DNA from 4 places in the Hyphobacterium vulgare genome. Region 1 is predicted to be linked to each of the others. Evidence: predicted binding sites of a transcription regulator. Region 1 holds the regulator's gene; each other region holds the start of a gene.

Region 1 (4,792 bases):
CGAATCCATTGCCTCGCAATATGGTCACGAGATTCTGGCGAATTTCCTGTCGTTCTGCGGCGTGCGTCCGAAGGTGGCGGCATGAGCGCGCTTCTGAACTGCATTCAGGCCTTCACCCATGGCGAGCGGCCGTCGCCGGAGGACATCGAGGGCGCGTTCGGCGTCCTGATGGAAGGTGAAGCGGGCGATGCCGAGATCGGGGGTTTCCTGGTGGGGCTTGCCGCACTCGGCGAGACGCCGGACGACCTCGCCGCCGGAGCCCGCGCGCTGCGCGCCCGCATGACGGGGCTGACTGCGCCAGACGGTGCGATCGACACCTGCGGTACGGGCGGCGACGCCAAGGGCACCTACAACATTTCCACCGCCGCTGCGCTGGTCGCGGCAGGCGCCGGCGCGACCGTCGCCAAACACGGCAATCGCGCGGCGTCATCCAAGTCCGGCTCGGCCGAGGTGCTCGCCTCGCTGGGCGTGGCGCTCGATGCGACGCCGGACCGGGTCGAACGGGCGCTGACCGAGGCGCGCGTCGGCTTTCTTTTTGCACCCGCTCACCATTCCGCCGTGCGCCATGTTGCCGGTGCGCGCAAGGCGTTGCGGGCGCGCACCGTGTTCAACCTGCTGGGACCGCTCGCCAATCCGGCCGGGGCGAGGCGCCAGTTGCTTGGCGTGTTTGCCGAGCGTTGGATCGAACCGGTAGCAATGGCACTGCGCGATCTCGGCGCAGAGCGGGCCTGGGTCGTGCGCGGCCGCGACGGGCTCGACGAATTGTCGATTTCCGGCCCGTCGGATGTCGCGGAACTGAGCAAAGGCGAGATCCGCCGCTTCACCGTTTCGCCGGGCGATGCGGGTCTGGCCGAACACAAGATCGAGGCGATCATTGGAGGCACGCCGGACGAGAACGCCGTCGCCCTGCGCGGCGTCCTTTCCGGATCGCCCGGCGCCTACCGCGACATTGTCATCCTCAATGCAGCAGCCGCGCTTGTTGTCTCGGGTCACGCCGCCGACCTGATGGACGGTGCGGAGCAGGCCGCCCGGTCGATCGACAGCGGCGCGGCTCAGGCCGCGCTCGACACGATGGCGAAAATCTCACGGGACGAAGCGTGAGCGCGCTTGCCCGGATCGAGGCCTACAAGCGCGAGGAGATTGCCAGCCGGAAGGCGGCGATGCCGTTCGCCGATCTCGAAGCCGCGGCGCGCGATGCCTCGCCCGTGCGGGGATTTGCCGATGCGCTGACCCGTAAATTCAAAGCGACCGGCACGGCCCTGATTGCCGAAGTGAAGAAAGCCAGTCCGTCGAAAGGCCTGATCCGGGCCGATTTCGATCCGCCGGCTCTGGCGAGAGCCTATGAGGACGGCGGTGCGGCCTGTCTCTCCGTTCTGACCGATGCGCCCAGCTTTCAAGGCCATGAGGATTTCCTCAAGGCCGCGCGCGCCGCGACCGCCCTGCCCGTCCTGCGCAAGGACTTCATGCTCGACCCCTGGCAGGTGGTGGAGGCGCGAGCGATGGGCGCGGACGCAATCCTTGTCATCATGGCGAGTGTCGATGACGCGCTCGCGGCCGAGCTGATCGCCGCGGCGTCAGAATGGGGCATGAATTCGCTGATCGAGACGCATGACGCCGAGGAGCTGGAACGCGCGGTCGCCCTGCCCTCGCCGCTGATCGGCGTGAACAACCGGAACCTCAAGACGTTCGAAACGTCCCTCGAAACCTTCGAGGTCCTCGCCCCGAAGATCCCGGCCGATCGATTCGCGATTGCCGAAAGCGGGATATCGGACGCATCGGACATAGCCCGGCTAAAGCGCGCCGGCGCGAAAGGCTATCTCGTTGGCGAAAGCCTGATGCGGCAAGGCGATGTGCGCCGGGCGACCGAAGCGCTCCTGGACGTTTCCGCGTTTACTTGACGTTTACCCGGAACACTCATAGAACATTTCAGAAGTTTCTGATTTGTTCCGTCCGTCCGGGAGGCCAGTCATGCTCACGAAGAAACAGCACGAGCTGCTGCTTTTCATTCACCGCCGCCTGTCGGAATCGGGCGTTTCGCCCTCGTTCGACGAGATGAAGGACGCGCTGAACCTGGCGTCCAAGTCCGGGGTTCACCGTCTGATCACCGCACTGGAGGAACGCGGCTTCATCCGCCGCCTCGCTCACCGGGCGCGCGCGCTCGAAGTGCTGAAACTGCCGGATTCGGCGGGAGCTTCCGCACCAGCGCGCGATCTCGGACCGAATGTGGTGCGCGCCGACTTCAACAGCCGCGCCGATGATACCCAGGGCGTCGACATTCCGGTGCTCGGACGCATTGCCGCCGGTGTGCCGATCGAGGCCATCCAGCACGAAACCGACCGCATCCTGCTGCCGCCGACCCTGGCGGGAGGATCGGGCGACCATTTCGCGCTCGAGGTCAGCGGCGATTCGATGATCGATGCCGGCATTCTCGACGGCGACATCGTGATCATCGAGCGGGCCAATACCGCGCAAACGGGCGACATCGTCGTCGCGCTGGTCGACCGCGAAGAAGCCACACTCAAGCGGCTGCGCAAGAAGGGTGGATCGATCGCTCTGGAAGCCGCCAACCCGGCCTATGAGACGCGAATCTTCGGCCCCGACCGGGTCGAGGTTCAGGGCAAGCTGGTTGGCCTGATCCGCCGCTACAACTGATCGCCGCGTGCGGTCCACGGGCGCTCGCCGCGAACCGCGTCGACGCTTTGAGTCCCGAGACGTCCGTCCGGCCCGAACCAGAGGGCCAGAGCCCCGCTTTCGTTCAACTGGCGCGCGTCGATCAGCCGGGCCTGGCAGGCGGAGCGATCCGTCCCGCGAACCGGGAAGCGCGTGACGACGAGATCGGCGTGCCGGCAATCATCGGACAGAAATTCGGGACTGTCCGGGAATGCAATGACCCGCCCCGATGCGCGTCCCATGCAGCCTGAGTAATCGCATATCACGCCGGATGCGGGGCTTTGCCCGCGTTCCTCGCCCGAGCGCTCGAGGAAGACATGGGCCGCGAAGCGCGACCGCCGCGTATTGCTCGCGCTCCAGGTCTCGGCTTCGCCAAAGCGCGCAATCATCACTCCGCCCTCCGTGATCAGCGCATCGGGTTGATCGGCGAATGCCCAGATGATCAGGGCCAATCCCATTCCCGCTGCCCCGGCCAGCCGGATCAGGCCGCGGCCGGCGGCGAGAAAGACAAATCCCGCCCCATAGATCGCCAAAGCGAGCCCGGGTGCAGCCGCAGCGGGGGTCAGGGAGCCCGGCAGACTCTCGGTGAAGCTGGCGACCGCAATGACCCAGCTCAATCCCTTGTCCATGGCCCAGAGGGCCGGGGCATCAAGCCCGAGCGGCATCAAAAGGAGCGCGATCGCTCCGGCGGGCATGACGAGCAGCGAGAAAACCGGCATGGCCGCCAGGTTCGCACCGAAGCCGTAGGCCGCGAGGCGGTGGAAGTGGAATGCCGCGAAACCGCCGGTCGCCGACCCGGCGACGAGCGAAGATCCCGCCAGCGCGCCCCAGAATCCCGCGAAGCGGGACAGAAGGCCGCGCGGCCCGGCGGGCCTCCGGCGCGCGAGATTGAAGGCAGCCACAAGTGCGATCGCGGCCGCGAAAGACATCTGGAAACCCGGCGTGACGACGCTTTCCGGCTGAAAGACCAGCACGGCGAGCGCGGCAATCCCCACCATGTGCATGGAGGCGGCGCGCCGGCCCGCCAGAACCCCCAGCAGGACCGCACCGGTCATCACGAAGGCGCGCTGCGTCGGGATCGCCGCGCCGGACAGGAGAAGATAGGCGCAGGCGGCAAGCAGGGCGGCGATCGCAGCGGGCTTGCGCGGATCGATCGCGCGAGCGAGCGGCTCGATCCGGGCGATCACCCAGGTGGCCGCAAAGAAGACGCCGCCGGCCATGAGCGCCATGTGGAGTCCGGAGATTGCGAGAATGTGACCGAGACCGGATGCGCGCAAACTCTCCGCCACATCCGGGTCGATGCCGGAACGATCGCCGGTCAGGAGCGCAGCGGCGACCCCGCCCGTGCGCTCCGGCATTCGCGCCCGGATGCGTTCGGCGATCGACCAGCGCCACGCTGCGAACCCCCGCGCAAAGCCGTGACCGGACACCTCCGCGGCTTCCGGCCGGCTGACCGCGAATCCGGTTCCGCCAATGCCGGAGAACCAGGCCGCAAAACCGGAATCGTAACTGCCCGGAACGGCAGGCCGCGGCGGCGGTCCGAGTACGGCACGCAGGCGGATTGCGTCTCCGGGTACGAACTCGCCGCGCGAGGCGGTCACACGGACGCGCGGAGGCGGTATGTCAATGCCCTCGATTGCATCGACCCGGATGATCAAGCGCTCGCGTGAGGTCGAGCGCTGCACCTGCTCGATCCATCCGGTAACCACGCGAGCGCGGTCGCTGTCGGCGATCACGGTGTGGGCGACGCCCGCAGTCCGCAGGTCGGAGCGGGCAAAGCCGGCGAGGCTCATCGCCGCGATCAGCAAGGCAATCGGCCAGTAACGTTGCCGCCGCGCCGATGCGAAGGCCAATCCGGCGCACATGGTGGCCGCCACGGAAAGCGGCAACCACATCCAAGGATGCGGCTCTGACGGCAGAGCGTAATAGACCACCGCCCCCACGCCGAAGGCGGCCGGAAGGGCGATGGAGAGGGGCAGGTCACCCCAGCCGAGGCGAGCGAGCAACGGTGAAATCCGTCGCATCGCCCGGAGCGGCAAACCCTGCCCCACTGCGGGATATCGCAGCGGTGTATCGGTCACATTCGATACCCTATCCCTGTCCCGGCACGCATGCTATCACG
Region 2 (4,792 bases), on a different contig from region 1:
GCGTCGGTGTCGACCGACATGCCGCGGGCGCGCAGCGCGTCCTGCGTCAGGTCGAGCGGGAAGCCGTAGGTGTCGTAGAGGCGGAAGGCGGTGTCTCCCGACAGGGCGTCGCCGGCCTTCATGCCGCGCGTTGCCTCATCGAGCAGAGCCAGGCCGCGGCCGAGCGTGCGCTGGAAGCGCTCCTCCTCGGCTTCAAGGGTGGACTGGATCATCTCCTGCGCGCGCGGCAGTTCCGGGAAGGCTTCACCCATCTGCTCCACGAGCGCGGGCACCAGCTTGTGCATCACCGGTTCGCTCGCGCCGAGGAGATGCGCGTGGCGCATCGCGCGGCGCATGATGCGGCGCAGGACATAGCCGCGCCCCTCGTTCGACGGCGACACACCATCCGCCATCAGGAAGGAGACCGAGCGCAGGTGATCGGCGATCACCCGGTGGCTCGCCAGCGCCTCGCCTTCGGCCGTCGAGGACAGAACGTCCTGCGACGCCTCGATCAGCGCCCGGAACAGGTCGACCTCGTAGTTGTTGTGCACGCCCTGCAGCACCGCCGCGATGCGTTCCAGCCCCATGCCGGTGTCGATCGACGGCTTGGGCAGGGAAATGCGCTCTCCGCCGTCCTTCTGCTCGAACTGCATGAAGACGAGATTCCAGATCTCGATGAAGCGGTCGCCGTCCTCGTCCGGAGATCCGGGCGGACCGCCCGGGATGGATGGGCCGTGATCGAAGAAGATTTCCGAGCACGGGCCACACGGGCCGGTGTCGCCCATCATCCAGAAGTTATCCATCGTGGATATCCGGATGATCCGATCATCGGACAGGCCGGCGACTTTCTTCCACAGACCATGCGCCTCGTCGTCTTCCGAATAGACGGTGACCAGAAGCTTGTCCTTCGGGAGGCCGAAATCCTTCGTGAGCAGCGTCCAGGCGTGTTCGATCGCCCGCTCCTTGAAATAGTCGCCGAAGGAGAAATTCCCCAGCATTTCAAAGAAGGTGTGGTGGCGCGCGGTGTAGCCGACATTGTCGAGGTCGTTGTGCTTGCCCCCGGCGCGCACGCATTTCTGCGTCGTCACGGCACGCGGTCTGGCGCGCTTTTCCTGCCCGGTGAAGACATTCTTGAACTGCACCATGCCGGCATTGGTGAAGAGCAGCGTCGGATCGTCCTTGGGAACAAGCGGGCTCGACGCCACGACCTCGTGATCGTGCTTGGCAAAATAGTCGAGAAATCCGCTGCGGATGTCGCGCAGGCTGGTCATCATCTTGTCCTTCCCGGCGCGTGAACGGGCCAGGTGCTGTCTCGTGCCGGTGTTACGGGCGGTGAATGTCACTCCATATACGAACGGGCGCCCGGCCTCGCCAAGCGCCCGCTGCTGAAATTTTTGCGGTTGCGAAAAACTGTGCCGGCGGGATCAGCCCGCAGCGGCTTCGTCACCCCCGTCATCCTCGACGTCGGGACCGGTCAGCATCTCGTCGGCAATGACGCCGGAATTGGCACGGACCTTGGCCTCGATCTCGTTGGCGATATCCGGATTGTCGAGCAGGAAGCGGCGTACATTCTCGCGCCCCTGACCGATGCGTTCGGAATTGTAGGAGAACCAGGACCCGGACTTCTCCACGATGCCGCCCTTGACGCCGAGATCGAGAATCTCGCCGGTCTTGGAGATGCCCTCACCGTAGAGGATGTCGAACTCGACCTCGCGGAAGGGCGGTGCGACCTTGTTCTTCACCACTTTCACGCGGGTCTGGTTGCCGATCACCTCGTCGCGATTCTTGATCTGACCTATGCGGCGGATGTCGAGGCGGACGGAGGCATAGAATTTCAGCGCATTGCCGCCGGTCGTGGTTTCCGGATTGCCGAACATCACGCCGATCTTCATGCGGATCTGGTTGATGAAGATCACCATGGTGTGGGACTTCGAGATCGAGCCGGTCAGCTTGCGCAGCGCCTGGCTCATCAGGCGGGCCTGCAGGCCCGGCAGGCTGTCGCCCATCTCGCCTTCAAGCTCGGCGCGCGGCGTCAGGGCCGCGACGGAGTCGATGACGAGCACGTCGACGGCGCCGGACCGGACCAGCGTGTCGGCAATCTCGAGCGCCTGCTCGCCGGCGTCCGGCTGGGACACCAGAAGCTCGGCAACGTCGACGCCCAGCTTGCCGGCATAGACGGGATCGAGCGCATGCTCGGCGTCGATGAAGGCGGCGACGCCGCCCGCCTTCTGGGCCTCGGCGACGCAGTGCAGCGCCAGCGTGGTCTTGCCCGAGGATTCCGGACCATAGATCTCGATGATGCGGCCCTTGGGCAGGCCGCCGATGCCGAGCGCGATGTCGAGACCGAGCGAGCCGGTCGGGATCGCCTCGATATCCATGTCCGGGCGCTCGCCCAGCTTCATCACCGATCCCTTGCCGAAGGCACGGTCGATCTGGGAAAGCGCGGCTTCAAGCGCCTTGGACTTGTCGGTCTTGTCAGTGTTTCTCACGAGACGAATCGCATTGCTGGCCATGGGTCCTGTCCCTTATTTCACGGCCCCGGAGGCGGGGCAATCGAAGGGACTTGTACCGCGTTTGTTCCGGGAACGCAACAGGAACATTGGACGGGGCGTCATTCATCCGGATCAGGCCGCGTCGGCGTTCTCCGTCCGTGCGCCGATCTCGGACTTCACTTTCTCGGCCAGTTGCGACAGCGTGAAGGGCTTGGGCAGGAAGGAGATGTCGTGCTCACGCGAGAGCGTGTGCGAGAACTCCTCCTCGGCATAGCCGGAGATGAAGACGATGCGGGTCGAGGCCAGCAGATCGCGCGCCTTTTCCACGAGGCCAGGTCCGTCGAGCCCCGGCATCACGACGTCCGAGATCAGCAGATCGAACGTGCTCTCGCCATCCTGCAGGATGGCCAGGGCCTTTTCCCCGTCCTCGGCCTCGGTCACCTCATAGCCGCGCTTGACCAGCGTGCGGGCGGCGATCATGCGCACCTTGTCCTCGTCCTCGACGAGGAGGATGCGGCCGCGCCCTGCGAGGTCGGCGGGCTTGGGTTCGAATGCCCGCTCGGCCTTCTTGCGCTCGACCTCCTCGCGCACTTCCTCCGTGGCCTCGGTGGCCGGCAGGAAGAGGCGGAAAGTCGTGCCCCGGCCAAGTTCCGAATCGACAAAGAGGAAGCCGCCGGACTGCTTGACGATGCCATAGACCGTGGCAAGGCCGAGGCCGGTCCCCTGCCCCTGCGGCTTGGTGGTGAAGAAGGGCTCGAAAATCTTCTCCCGCGTCGCCTGATCCATGCCCGTGCCTTCGTCCTGGACCTCGATGAGGACCCAGTCGCCGGACACCGGATCGGGCGCGCCGGCTTCACGCACCTGTTCAGCGGTGGCAGACGCGGTGCGGATCGTCATCGTGCCGCCGCCCTTCTCGCGCATCGCGTCGCGGCCATTGGCGACCAGGTTGATGATGGCGGTTTCCAGCTGCCCCTTGTCGGCCCGGATCGGTGGCAGGTCGCGGCCGTGGACGATTTCCAGCTTCACCGTCTCCTCGAGGATCTGGCGCAGCAGGATGGAGAAGTCCGAGAGCACGTCCGCCACTTCCAGCGTCTCGACCCGGAAGGTCTGCTTGCGCGAGAAGGCGAGCAGCTTCTTCACCAGGCCGGCGGCGCGCGACACCGTCGAATTGATGTGCTGCAGGTCGGCATAGGACGGGTCGCCGACCGGGTGGCGGCCAAGCAATTCGTCGACCGTCAGGCGCAGCGCGGTGAGCAGGTTGTTGAACTCATGCGCCACCCCGCCGGCGAGCTGGCCGACAGCCTGCATCTTGTTGCCTTGCGCGAATTTCCGTTCCAGGTCCTTCCACGCCGAGACGTCGATCACATAGGCGACGCGCTTGCCGCCGCGGGCCGGCGCGAACACCAGATGCGCTTCGCGCTTGGTCTCGCCCTTGAGCACGACTTCGGCAGGTTCCGTGGTACCGCTGGAGGCGCGGGCGACCGCCTCGCCCGGAGTGCGGCCATCGCTCCAGTCGAACAGGTCGATGAATTTGGCGCCCGGAATGGCCGCCCCGCCGCAATACTGCAAAAGGGCCGGATTGGCGTCCTCGATGATCGCGGCTTCCGGATCGGCCCCGTCGAGACGGGCGACGCCGAAGGGCGCGGAGAAGAACATCTCGTCGAAGGTCCGGCCGGCCTTGGTCCCGCTCGGCATGGCCTGTGCGATTCCCGGCGGAGCACCGGTGGTCGACAGGCCATAGACGATGGCGCGGCCAACAGGGTGTTTGCCAGCTTCCCAACGGATCGCGACGGCGACCGGCGTTTCCACCCCTTCGCGCCCCTTCAGACGGGCGTCGAGACGCACCGTGTCGGGTTGGCCACAAGTCTTCAGAACGGCGCGCGCGCCGTCCCCTGTCAACATGTCGCGCAGGGCAGGCAGGGCATCCTCGCGCCGGAGGCCGAGCCATTCGCGCAGCGTCGCATTGCCGTCGAGCAGCTTGCCCTTCGGATCGATCGCCATCAGGCCGGCCGGGGCATTGTCGGCCCAGTCCGGGCGCAGGCGCGTGTCCTTTTCGCCCTCGGCCGCGTCGACCGACGGCATGACGCGCCACACGATGTGATCGTCGCCCGACGGGCGAACCTCGATGTCGTAGCGGCGCAGTTCGCCGTTCACGTCGAGCACGGGCATGCGTTCGCGCGCTGTCGCACCGCTCGCCGCGGCGAGGATCAGGCGGTAGACCGCCCCGTCGCTGCCCGCCCATATCCGGTCGGGGCCGGCCAGGGCGAGACTCTGTCCCAGCCCGCCTGCGGTCTTCGCGATGTCACGATAGGCGGCATTGC
Region 3 (4,792 bases), on a different contig from region 1:
GCGCCCGGTCCAGGGCTGCATCGAGGCTGACAAAGATTTCCGCACCTTCAGCCTGGAAGTCCGATTGGCGCGTCACGACGATGTTGAGGCGCCCGGGCAGCGGCTTTCGCGGCAGGCTGTCCCAGGTCTTGCGGCCCATGACGACCGGCTTGCCCATCGTTGCCGCCTTGAAGAAGGCCATGTCGGACTTCAGCCGCCAGGGCAGGTCTCCGTCGCGGCCGATGACGCCATTGCGGGCGCGCGCGACGATGAGGGCGATCAGGACGTCAGCCATACGAAGAGCCGTTCGGCGGCGAATACCGCCCAGATCAAGGTGACGGCGATCGGAATGCCGTAGATGAAAACCGCCGGGCCGAATTTGCGCAGGCCCGAATTCGAGCGCGCCTTCACATAGGCGGTGTAGCCGGGCAGCTGGTCACGCACGAGCATCACGGCGGTCTTCATCTCGTCCTGCTGGCGGCGGTTCACGAGAAACCAGAACAGGCTCATCACCGCGCCGATGACGATGGACGCCAGCACGGCGCCGGGATGCAGGCTGTCGATCGCGGTTACGGCGAAGACCAGAAGCATCGCATGGGCGATCAGGAAATATCCGGAGCGCTCGTTGAGGACCCGCTCCTCATGCAGGGCGAGCTCCCAGAGCCGGTCGAGCTCGTGCTGGGAAAGCGGCAGGGGGGCGTCCTCGGCCCCGTCTTCGGCGCTCACACCGCGACCGGCGCGCGGATCGCCGGGTCCGGGTCGTAACCTTCGAGAGAAAAGTCCTCGTATTCGAAAGCGAACAGGTCGGTGCGCGCCGGATTCAGGTGCAGGCGCGGCAGGGCGCGCGGCGTCCGCGACAGCTGTTCGCGGACCTGATCCATGTGATTGGTGTAGATGTGCGCATCTCCGAACGTGTGGACGAAATCGCCCGGTTCCAGCCCCGTCACCTGCGCGACCATGCAGGTCAGAAGCGCATAGGAGGCGATGTTGAACGGCACGCCGAGGAACATATCTGCCGAGCGCTGATAGAGCTGGCAGGAGAGCCGGCCCTTCGAGACGTTGAACTGGTAGAGCGTGTGGCAGGGCGGCAGGGCCATGTTCGGCACGTCCGCCGGGTTCCAGCCCGACACGATCAGGCGGCGCGAGGACGGATTGGTCCGGATCTGATCGAGAATGCCGGAAAGCTGGTCGATCTCGGTGCCGTCCGGCCCCTGCCAGCGGCGCCACTGCTTGCCATAGACCGGGCCGAGATCGCCGCTCGCGTCCGCCCATTCGTCCCAGATCGTCACGCCGCGTTCCTGCAGCCAGCGGACATTGGTCTCGCCGCGCAGGAACCAGAGGAGCTCGATGGCGATCGACTTGAAGTGGACCTTCTTGGTCGTCAGGAGCGGGAAGCCCTCCGACAGGTTGCAGCGCAATTGCCGGCCGAAGACCGAGAGCGTGCCGACACCGGTGCGATCATCCTGGCGTTCGCCATTCTCCAGGATATCGCGCAACAGTTCGAGATAGGCGCGCTCGATCGTGGAGCCACCGTGATCGGGTGCGGGAAGGTCGTGAATGCGTGCCGGTTCGCCCATGGCGCAATCATTCCGTTGATTCGCTCCGAATGCGATTCTCGCCGGCAGGGGTTTCCACAAGATTGTTGGCCCGGTTCGCCTGCACTGACGTGCCCGTGTCGGCTCGCTGGCGTGTCACTGGCGTGCCCGCGGCGTGGCCGGACGCCGCGGTTTTTGGCCTTTGGGCCGGGTCTGACTACAACCCGAGCCCAAGGAGACAATGATGGCTTTCAAGACGGACGCGAAGAAGATCAAGCGCTGGCGCGAAGAGCGGCACTGGTCGCAGGAACACCTCGCCGAACTGGCCGGGGTGGGAATCCGCACCGTGCAGCGCATCGAGACTGGCGAGCCGGCTTCACGGGACACGCTGACGGCGCTCGCTGCGGCGTTCAATGTCGATGCGATGGCGCTGTGCATCGATCCGGAAGAAGAGGCGGCGACCCTGTTCAAGACGAAAAACGAGAAGGTGCGCTCCGGCATGCGGCTCGCCTTCTTCATCCACCTCGTCAGCTATGTCTTCGGCATGATCCTGTTCGCCGCGATCAGCGTCGGCATGGATGCCTTCGTGATGAAGTGGGCGATGATCTGGTGGACGGTCGGCATGGCCGGACATGGCGTCGCCCTGGCGCTGGTCGAACTGGTCACCCGGCACCAGGACAAGTGACACCGGTGCGGGCGCGAGCGGAATTCACGCCGAGTTGATCGGTTTTCGCTTGCGCCCCGCCCGGTTTCGGATAGTTTCCCAAAATCGGAACATTAGGGGAACATCAATGCTTGGATATGTCACGGTCGGCACCAACGACCTGAAGCGCTCTGCGGAATTCTACGACAAGATCTGCGCCGAATTCGGCGTCGGCCGGATGATGGAGTTCGACACCTTCATCGCCTGGGGCAAGCCGGGCGGCGGGTGCGGGATTGCCGCGACCAAGCCGTTCGACGGCAATGAGGCCACGGTCGGCAATGGCGTGATGGCCGCGTTTCAGGCCGACTCCAGGGAACAGGTCGACAAGGTCTACAATCTCGCCATCAGCCTCGGCGCGACGGATGAAGGCGCGGCCGGTCCGCGCGGCGACAGCGGCTTCTATGCCGGCTATTTCCGCGATCCGGACGGCAACAAGCTGAACGTATTCACGATGGGCGGATAACGCCCATCCCCCTGCTGCCGTTCGCGAAAGCGGACTCCGGCCCGAAACGGTGCTAGGAGGTTCGCCAGGCGATCGGCAGCGAGGGGGAGTGTCATGCATCGGTCCGTAGCAAGCGCCCTGACGGGTTTTCTGGTTCTGGGTCTGGCGGCCTGCGGTCAGCAGCCCGCGTCCAGTTCCGAGCCCGCCGTTTCGGAAACTCCGTCTGCGACGGCGGAAACTTCCGCGCCCGAATCCAGTGAGTTCACGGTATTGGTCGGCGGCGTCGAGATCGGCGGCATGACCGTCACGCACACCGATGACGGCTATACGGTTGATTACGAATACCGCAACAATGGCCGCGGCCCGACGCTGGCCGAAGATGTCGGACTTGACGCGGCCGGCCTTCCGACGCGCTGGACGATCGAAGGCGCGACGACCTTCGGCAATCCGGTCGATGAAAGCTTCGAACTGATCGACAGCGAGGCGAGCTGGACCGACTCCACCGGCAGCAACCAGGTCATCCCGGCCGAGCCGGCCTTCTATGTCCCGAACGACACCAGCCCCTACTGGCTGGCGATCGCCGCACGCGCGCTGATGGAGGTTGAGGACGCCACACTGCCGGCCCTGCCCGGCGGCACGCTGTCCCTGACCGAAATCGACCGCGTGACCGTCTCCAATGGCGAAACCAGCCGGGATGCCGTCGTGTACGCCCTGTCGGGGATCAGTCTCAACCCGACCTATTTCATGATGGACGGTCGCGCCTTCGTGGCGCTGATCACGCCCGGCTTCACGGTGATCGAGGCGGGCTATGAGGGTGAGGACGAGCGCCTGCGCGGTCTGGCTGCCCAGTACGGCGCCAGCCGCTTCGCGGAGATCACCTCCCGCGTCGCGCACACTTATGACGGCCCGGTGCGTATCCGGAATGTCCGCGTGTTCGACCCGGCGACCGAAGCGCTCGGCGAGCCGGTCTCCGTCGTGTTCGAGGGCAATCGCATCACCGCGATCGAGGCGGCGGACGCCGCCTCTGCCCCTGGCGAAACCGTGATCGACGGCGATGGCGGTTCGCTGATCCCCGGCCTGACCGACATGCACGCCCACCTGGGCGAACAGGGCGCCATCCTGAACATCGCGGCGGGCGTCACCAGCGTCCGCGACATGGGCAATAATGACGAAGTGCTGGCCGCCCTGATCGGGCGGATCGAGTCCGGCGAGATCGCCGGGCCGCGCGTGACACGCAGTGGCTTCATCGAGGGCCGCAGCCCGTTCAGCTCCAACAATGGCAGCCTCGTCGAGACCGAGGAACAGGCCGTTGCCGCCGTCGAAGCCTATGCCGCGACCGGCGAGTACTTCCAGATCAAGATCTACAACAGCATGAACCCGGCCTTTGTGCCGGCGATGATCGAGGCGGCGCATGCCGCCGGCCTTCGCGTGGCCGGTCACGTTCCCGCCTTCACCAATGCCGACGCGATGATCGCGGCGGGCTATGACGAGCTGACCCATATCAATCAGATCATGCTGGGTTGGGTGCTGGCGCCGGATGAAGACACGCGCACGCTGCTTCGCCTGACCGCCCTGCGCCGCCTGCCCGCGCTCGACCTGCAGAGCGCGCCGGTGCAATCGACCCTTGATGCGATGGCCGAACGCGGTGTCGCGCACGACCCGACGCTGGCCATCCACGAAGCCCTGCTGCTGTCGCGCAATGGCGAGGTCTCACCCGGTACGGTCGACTATATCGACCACATGCCGGTCGATCAGCAGCGCAGCGCCCGCAGCGCCTGGGCCGATATCGCCACGCCGGAAGACGATGCCAATTACCGCGGGGCCTTCGAGCAGATCATCGAAACCGCGCGGATGATGCATGAGCGGGGCATCTTCCTCGTTCCCGGCACGGATATGGGCGGGTCCTTCACGCTTCACCGCGAGCTGGAGCTCTATCAGCTGGTCGGGATGACACCGGGCGAGATTCTCGCCTGGGCCGGTCAGGGCATGGCCGACTATCTTGGCCGGGGCGACGAACTCGGTTCGATCGAGCCCGGCAAGCTGGCCGACTTCTTCCTCGTGCCCGGCGACCCGACCGAAGACCTGCGCGCGATCAAGACGATCTCGATGGTGGTGGCCGATGGCCGGGTCTAT
Region 4 (4,792 bases), on a different contig from region 1:
AAAGCCCTGCTCGCGGACATAGGCGATCAGCATGTCGGCAGAGGCCGTATTGGTGCGGCCGGAGGCCTGATCGAAGTCGAGCAGCGAGTCGATCACCGCGCACGCCTTCGTGTCCGGATCGGACACGACATAGCTGATCGTGTTCGTCGCTTCGTCGAAGAAGCCTTTGACGTCCGGTCTGTTCATGGCGGCCTCGCGTAACAGCGTGCGGTGGTTCACAGGATGGCGGGCGGTGGCCCGGCGTTCAAGCCGCGTCAGACGCCTTCGCCGGCGAAGGCCTTCTCGATGACGAATTGCGCCGGGGCGGCATTCGAGCCCTCGGTGAAGCCGCGCTCGATCATCATCGCCTTGAGGTCGCGCAGCATGGCGTCCGAGCCGCAGATCATCACCCGGTCGGTCGCCGGATCGAGCGCGGGCATGCCCGTCGCTTCGGCCAGTTCGCCATTGGCGATCAGGTCGGTGATGCGGCCGCGCTGGGTCTCGCTGTCGTCGCGTGTGGTCGAGGTGAAGTGAATGAGCCGGTCGCCGACCAGTTCCCCGACCAGCGGATCATTGCGGATCGCGGCGACCAGCTCCTTGCCGTATTCCAGCTCCGCCCCGGTGCGGCAGGTATGGGTCAGAATGACGGTCTTGAACTTGTCATAGGTCTCCGGCTCGCGGATCACGCTGGCGAAGGGGGCGAGGCCGGTGCCGGTGGAGACGAGGTAGAGGTGCTCGCCCGGCACCAGCGCGTCATGGACGAGTGTGCCGGTCGGCTTCTTGCCGAGCAGCACTCCGTCGCCGGGCTGGATGTGCTGCAGTTCGGTGGTCAGCTGACCGCCCGGGGCCTTGATCGAATAGAATTCGAGTTCCTCGTCCCAGGTCGGGCTGCAGATCGAATAGGCGCGCAGCACCGGCTTGCCGGCGATCATCAGGCCGATCATCACGAATTCCCCGGCGCGGAAGCGGAAGGCCTGAGGCCGGGTGATGCGGAAGGAGAAAAGCGTGTCGGTCCAGTGCTTCACCGACAAGACGCGCTCGACCGTCGTGGTTTTCGGCGGCGTGAAGTCGTCGAGAAGGATGTTGTCGAACATGGGCGTTCCGGCGTTCTGGACGCGGATGGCCGGGCCGTCCGCGAAGGGTCGGCCTTCACCTATGCGCTGGGGGCTCGATTGGCCAGCCCGCACGGTGCGAAAGCGTCAACGGGTCGCACGAAGGCCTGGCGGTGTCAGGCGGTCTCCCGCGCCTCGCCGTCACCTTCGCGCAGCCGCCCGTGCGGCTGGCGTGAGGCGATGACGCAGAGCGAGGCGATGTCGGCTCCGCGGTCGCGGCGCATGACGCCCTCGGTCAGGGACACGCCTGTGAAACCTGCGGCGGTCAGCAGGTCGCGGACATAATCCGGGGCGTGGGCGAAGCGGCGGCTGTCGCGCAGCGTCACGCCGTGCTCGCCCTTTTCCACGGTGAAGGCGAGCCAGCCCGTGTCCGACAGCGACGCGGCGCACCAGGCGACGATGTCTTCCAGCGCGCCGACATAGGTGAAGACGTCGGCCGCGACGATCAGGTCATAGCGTTCCGGACCGATTTCGAGCCGGGCGATATCGGTCTTGTCGAGCCGGTCATAGATGCGCTTGCGGCGGGCCTCGGCCAGCATCCGGGCGGAAATGTCGTTGCCGTCAAGCCGGGTGCAGACCGGGCGGAGATGCTGCCCCATCAGGCCGGTGCCGCAGCCGAGATCGAGCGCGTGCCCGGCACCGGTGAAACCGGCGGCATGCAGGGCATCCATGATCAGGTCGGGTCCGCGATAGCCGAGCTTGCCCACCAGGGCCTGTTCGAAGCGCGGCGCGTACTGGTCGAACAGCAGCTCGACGAAGGCGGGCGGCAGCGATTCCGCCAGCGGCTGCGGCCGGAGAAGGTCGCGCTTCGGTCCCGCCCCGAGCGGGTCGGCGGGATCGATCGCGACACAGCGCGCCCAGGCGGCATCAGCGGCGTCGGGGCGGCCGGCCTTTTCCTGCCATTCGCCGAGCCGGTACCAGCCGGCGATCCAGTGCGGGGCGAGGTCCAGCGCGCCGGTCATGACTTCGCAGGCGCCATCCGTGTCGCCCGAAGCGGCGAGGCTTTCGGCGAAATCGGCGCGGCGATCCGCGGCGGGATCGCCCGAAAGGAAGACAGGTCCGGCCATGGCGGCGGGCTTTCGAAGGTTCCGCTCATTGACCCCGTGCCGGTCACGCGGCGGAAAGGCGCTGCATCCGGCAGGCCGGTGCATCGCGCGGCGAAGTAGGGCCCGGCCCGCTGGCTGTCAATCGGAATCGGATCGGCTGTTCCGGCCGCGCCTTCCGGGCATTGACTCTTCGTTCCGCTTGAGGATTCATGATGAAAACAAAAGTGGAACAAACTCGTGAAGGACGCGCGCTCGAAAAAGCCGGACCTGACCCTCGTCTCGCCCTTCCTGCGCTCCGGCGACACGCTGGAGCGGCCGGAAAAGGCCGAGACGGGCGAGAGGGCAGGCACGCGGGCGGAGGGGCCGGATTTCCCCGCCGGGCGGGCGGAGCTGACTGAGATATTCGCCAGCGGCGGGGATGCCGGTGCAGCCGGCTTCGCGCTGGCCCAGCTGCCGGCCGGAAAACCGCTCTTGTGGGTCCAGGACCGGCTCTCGGCGCTTGAAGCCGGCCGGCCGCATGGCGGCGGGCTGACACGCTTCGGCGCCGATCCGGACCGGCTGATCCTCGTATGTGCCCGGGATGCGGGCGATGTGCTCTGGACGATGGAGGAAGGACTGAAATGCGCGGCGCTCGGCGGTGTGATCGGAGAGGTGTGGGGCGCGGCCCGCGCGCTCGACTTCACCGCGTCGAAGCGGCTGGCGCTGCGCGCGGAGCGCACCGGGATTGCGGTCACGCTCCTGCGCTTCTCCGCGCCGGAGGATCTGTCCGCCGCGCGGCGGCGCTGGCGCGTGATGTCGCTGCCGTCCGCGCCGCATCCGGGCGATCCGAAAGCTCCCGGCGCGCCGCGCTGGCGGGTGGAATTGTTCCGGGCGCGGGACCGGACGCCCGGCGTGTGGGAGGCGGAATATGACGGCGCGTCGCATCGTCTCCGTCTGGCTGCTCCGCTTCCCGATCCAGCGCTGGCGCCGCCGCAGCTTCGGACCGCAGGCGGGTGAGGAGGACGCTCCGCTCGTCCTGTCGGTGCAGGGCAACCACGGACCGGTCATCCACGACCTCAACGCCGCTGCGGTCCACGAAGGATTGAGCCGTGGCGGCCGGGTGACGGACGTGAAGACGCGCGTGCCGGACCTTATTGTCGCCGATGCCGATATCGCCGCCGATGCCGCCGATCTCGCTCGCCTGGCCGCCTGGTCGCGGCGCTGGTGTCCGTGGACGCGGGCCGACGGGACGGACGGCCTCCTCCTCGACACCACCGGGTCGGATCATCTGAGAGGCGGCGAGGCGGCGATGCTCGCCGACATGCTGCAGGCCTTCGCGGCCTCGGGCCTGACCGCGCGGCTGGCCGCCGCGCCGACGGCCGGGGCGGCCTGGGCGCTGGCGCGTCATGCGCCCGGCGTGATGACGGTCTGCGGTGAGGGCGAGACGGCGGAGCGGCTTGCCCGCCTGCCGGTCGAGGCGCTGCGGCTCGACGGCGAGACCGCGCTGCTTCTGAACCGGCTGGGTCTGAAGACGGTCGGCGCGCTCGGCGCCGTGCCGCGCGAGGCGCTGATGCGCCGCTTCCGCAGCCGCAGGGAGGCCTGGCGCAATCCGGTGATCCGGCTCGACCAGGCTTTCGGGCGGCTCGCCGAACCGCTGAAGCCCGGCCTGCCGGACACGCCGCTGCGGGCGGTGAAGCGGCTGGTGGAACCGGTCGGCGGGATGGAGAATGTCACCGTCATCGTGAAGGCGCTTCTGGACGATCTGTGTCCGGAGATGGAGAAGCGCGGGGCGGGCGCGCGGCGGCTGAAACTGACCGGCTACCGCACCGATGGCGGAACATCCTCCGTATACGTTGCGGTCAGCCGGGCAAGCCGCGAGCCGGGGCATCTGGCCAAGCTGTTCGCGCACCGGATCGACCGGCTCGATTGCGGCTATGGTTTCGACGCGATGACGCTCGACGTCATGGCTTTCGATCCGATGGACAGCGAGGCACAGGATCTCGAGGGCAAGAGCGCGGCCGACGTCGATGTCACGCGGTTGATCGACCGGCTGACGGCGCGGCTGGGTCCCGAAGCGGTGATGCGCCCGGCTGCGCAGGGCAGTCATTTGCCGGAACGGGCGGAAGTTTACACCCATGCCGGAAAACCGGGCGGCGGGGCGGTGCGCACGGAGCGCGCCCGGCCGCTGCGCCTGCTGCCATACCCGCAGGAGGCGCAGGTTCTCTACGCCGTGCCGGAGGGGCCGCCCGCGCGTCTCGTCTGGCAAAGGCGGACGCGTCGCCTGGTGCGCAGCGAGGGGCCGGAGCGGATCGCGCCGGAATGGTGGCGCGAGAAATCGACGACGCGCCTGCGCGATTATTACCGCGTCGAGGACGAGGCCGGGCGGCGCTACTGGATCTACCGCGAGGGTCTGCCCGATGACGGGCGGGGCGGGGCGCCGCGCTGGTTCGTGCACGGGCTGGATGCGTGATGCCCGATACGCCGCTGACTCCCGACAAGCGCACGCTGGCCGATCCGGACCGGTTCACGCCCAACCCGCGTACGGATTATGTCGAGCTGGGCGTGACGTCCTGCTTCTCCTTCCTGCGCGGCGCGTCGGACGCGACGGATCTGGTGCTGGCGGCGTGGGCGCTCGGCTATGACGCGATCGGGATTGCCGACCGCAACACGATGGCC

Evidence for each region. Region 1 encodes LexA, which represses DNA repair genes until DNA is damaged. Its sites were predicted from a motif close to ATGTTCCNCTTGTGTTCC; they were not measured.
Region 2: a site for LexA is predicted at 2,562-2,579, ahead of recA (recombinase RecA). Genes of this name have one in related genera too.
Region 3: a site for LexA is predicted at 2,286-2,303, ahead of ACFOOR_RS12975 (VOC family protein). Genes of this name have one in related genera too.
Region 4: a site for LexA is predicted at 2,353-2,370, ahead of ACFOOR_RS15040 (ImuA family protein). Genes of this name have one in related genera too.

What each region holds. Positions count from the first base shown of each region.
Region 1 covers NZ_JBHRSV010000001.1:61,175-65,966, reverse strand. Annotated here, with positions in the region: gene ACFOOR_RS00335 (anthranilate synthase component II) at 1-85, shown strand, start outside; gene trpD (anthranilate phosphoribosyltransferase) at 82-1,101, shown strand; gene trpC (indole-3-glycerol phosphate synthase TrpC) at 1,098-1,898, shown strand; gene lexA (transcriptional repressor LexA) at 1,969-2,652, shown strand; gene ACFOOR_RS00315 (ComEC/Rec2 family competence protein) at 2,643-4,676, opposite strand.
Region 2 covers NZ_JBHRSV010000028.1:227,812-232,603, reverse strand. Annotated here, with positions in the region: gene alaS (alanine--tRNA ligase) at 1-1,250, opposite strand, end outside; gene recA (recombinase RecA) at 1,404-2,492, opposite strand; gene ACFOOR_RS13520 (ATP-binding protein) at 2,604-4,792, opposite strand, start outside.
Region 3 covers NZ_JBHRSV010000028.1:124,638-129,429, reverse strand. Annotated here, with positions in the region: gene ACFOOR_RS12995 (dihydrofolate reductase) at 1-274, opposite strand, end outside; gene ACFOOR_RS12990 (RipA family octameric membrane protein) at 259-705, opposite strand; gene ACFOOR_RS12985 (thymidylate synthase) at 702-1,556, opposite strand; gene ACFOOR_RS12980 (helix-turn-helix domain-containing protein) at 1,759-2,199, shown strand; gene ACFOOR_RS12975 (VOC family protein) at 2,306-2,680, shown strand; gene ACFOOR_RS12970 (amidohydrolase family protein) at 2,774-4,792, shown strand, end outside.
Region 4 covers NZ_JBHRSV010000031.1:58,273-63,064, forward strand. Annotated here, with positions in the region: gene ACFOOR_RS15025 (MBL fold metallo-hydrolase) at 1-186, opposite strand, end outside; gene ACFOOR_RS15030 (ferredoxin--NADP reductase) at 255-1,073, opposite strand; gene ACFOOR_RS15035 (methyltransferase) at 1,208-2,158, opposite strand; gene ACFOOR_RS15040 (ImuA family protein) at 2,375-3,133, shown strand; gene ACFOOR_RS15045 (Y-family DNA polymerase) at 3,045-4,586, shown strand; gene ACFOOR_RS15050 (error-prone DNA polymerase) at 4,586-4,792, shown strand, end outside.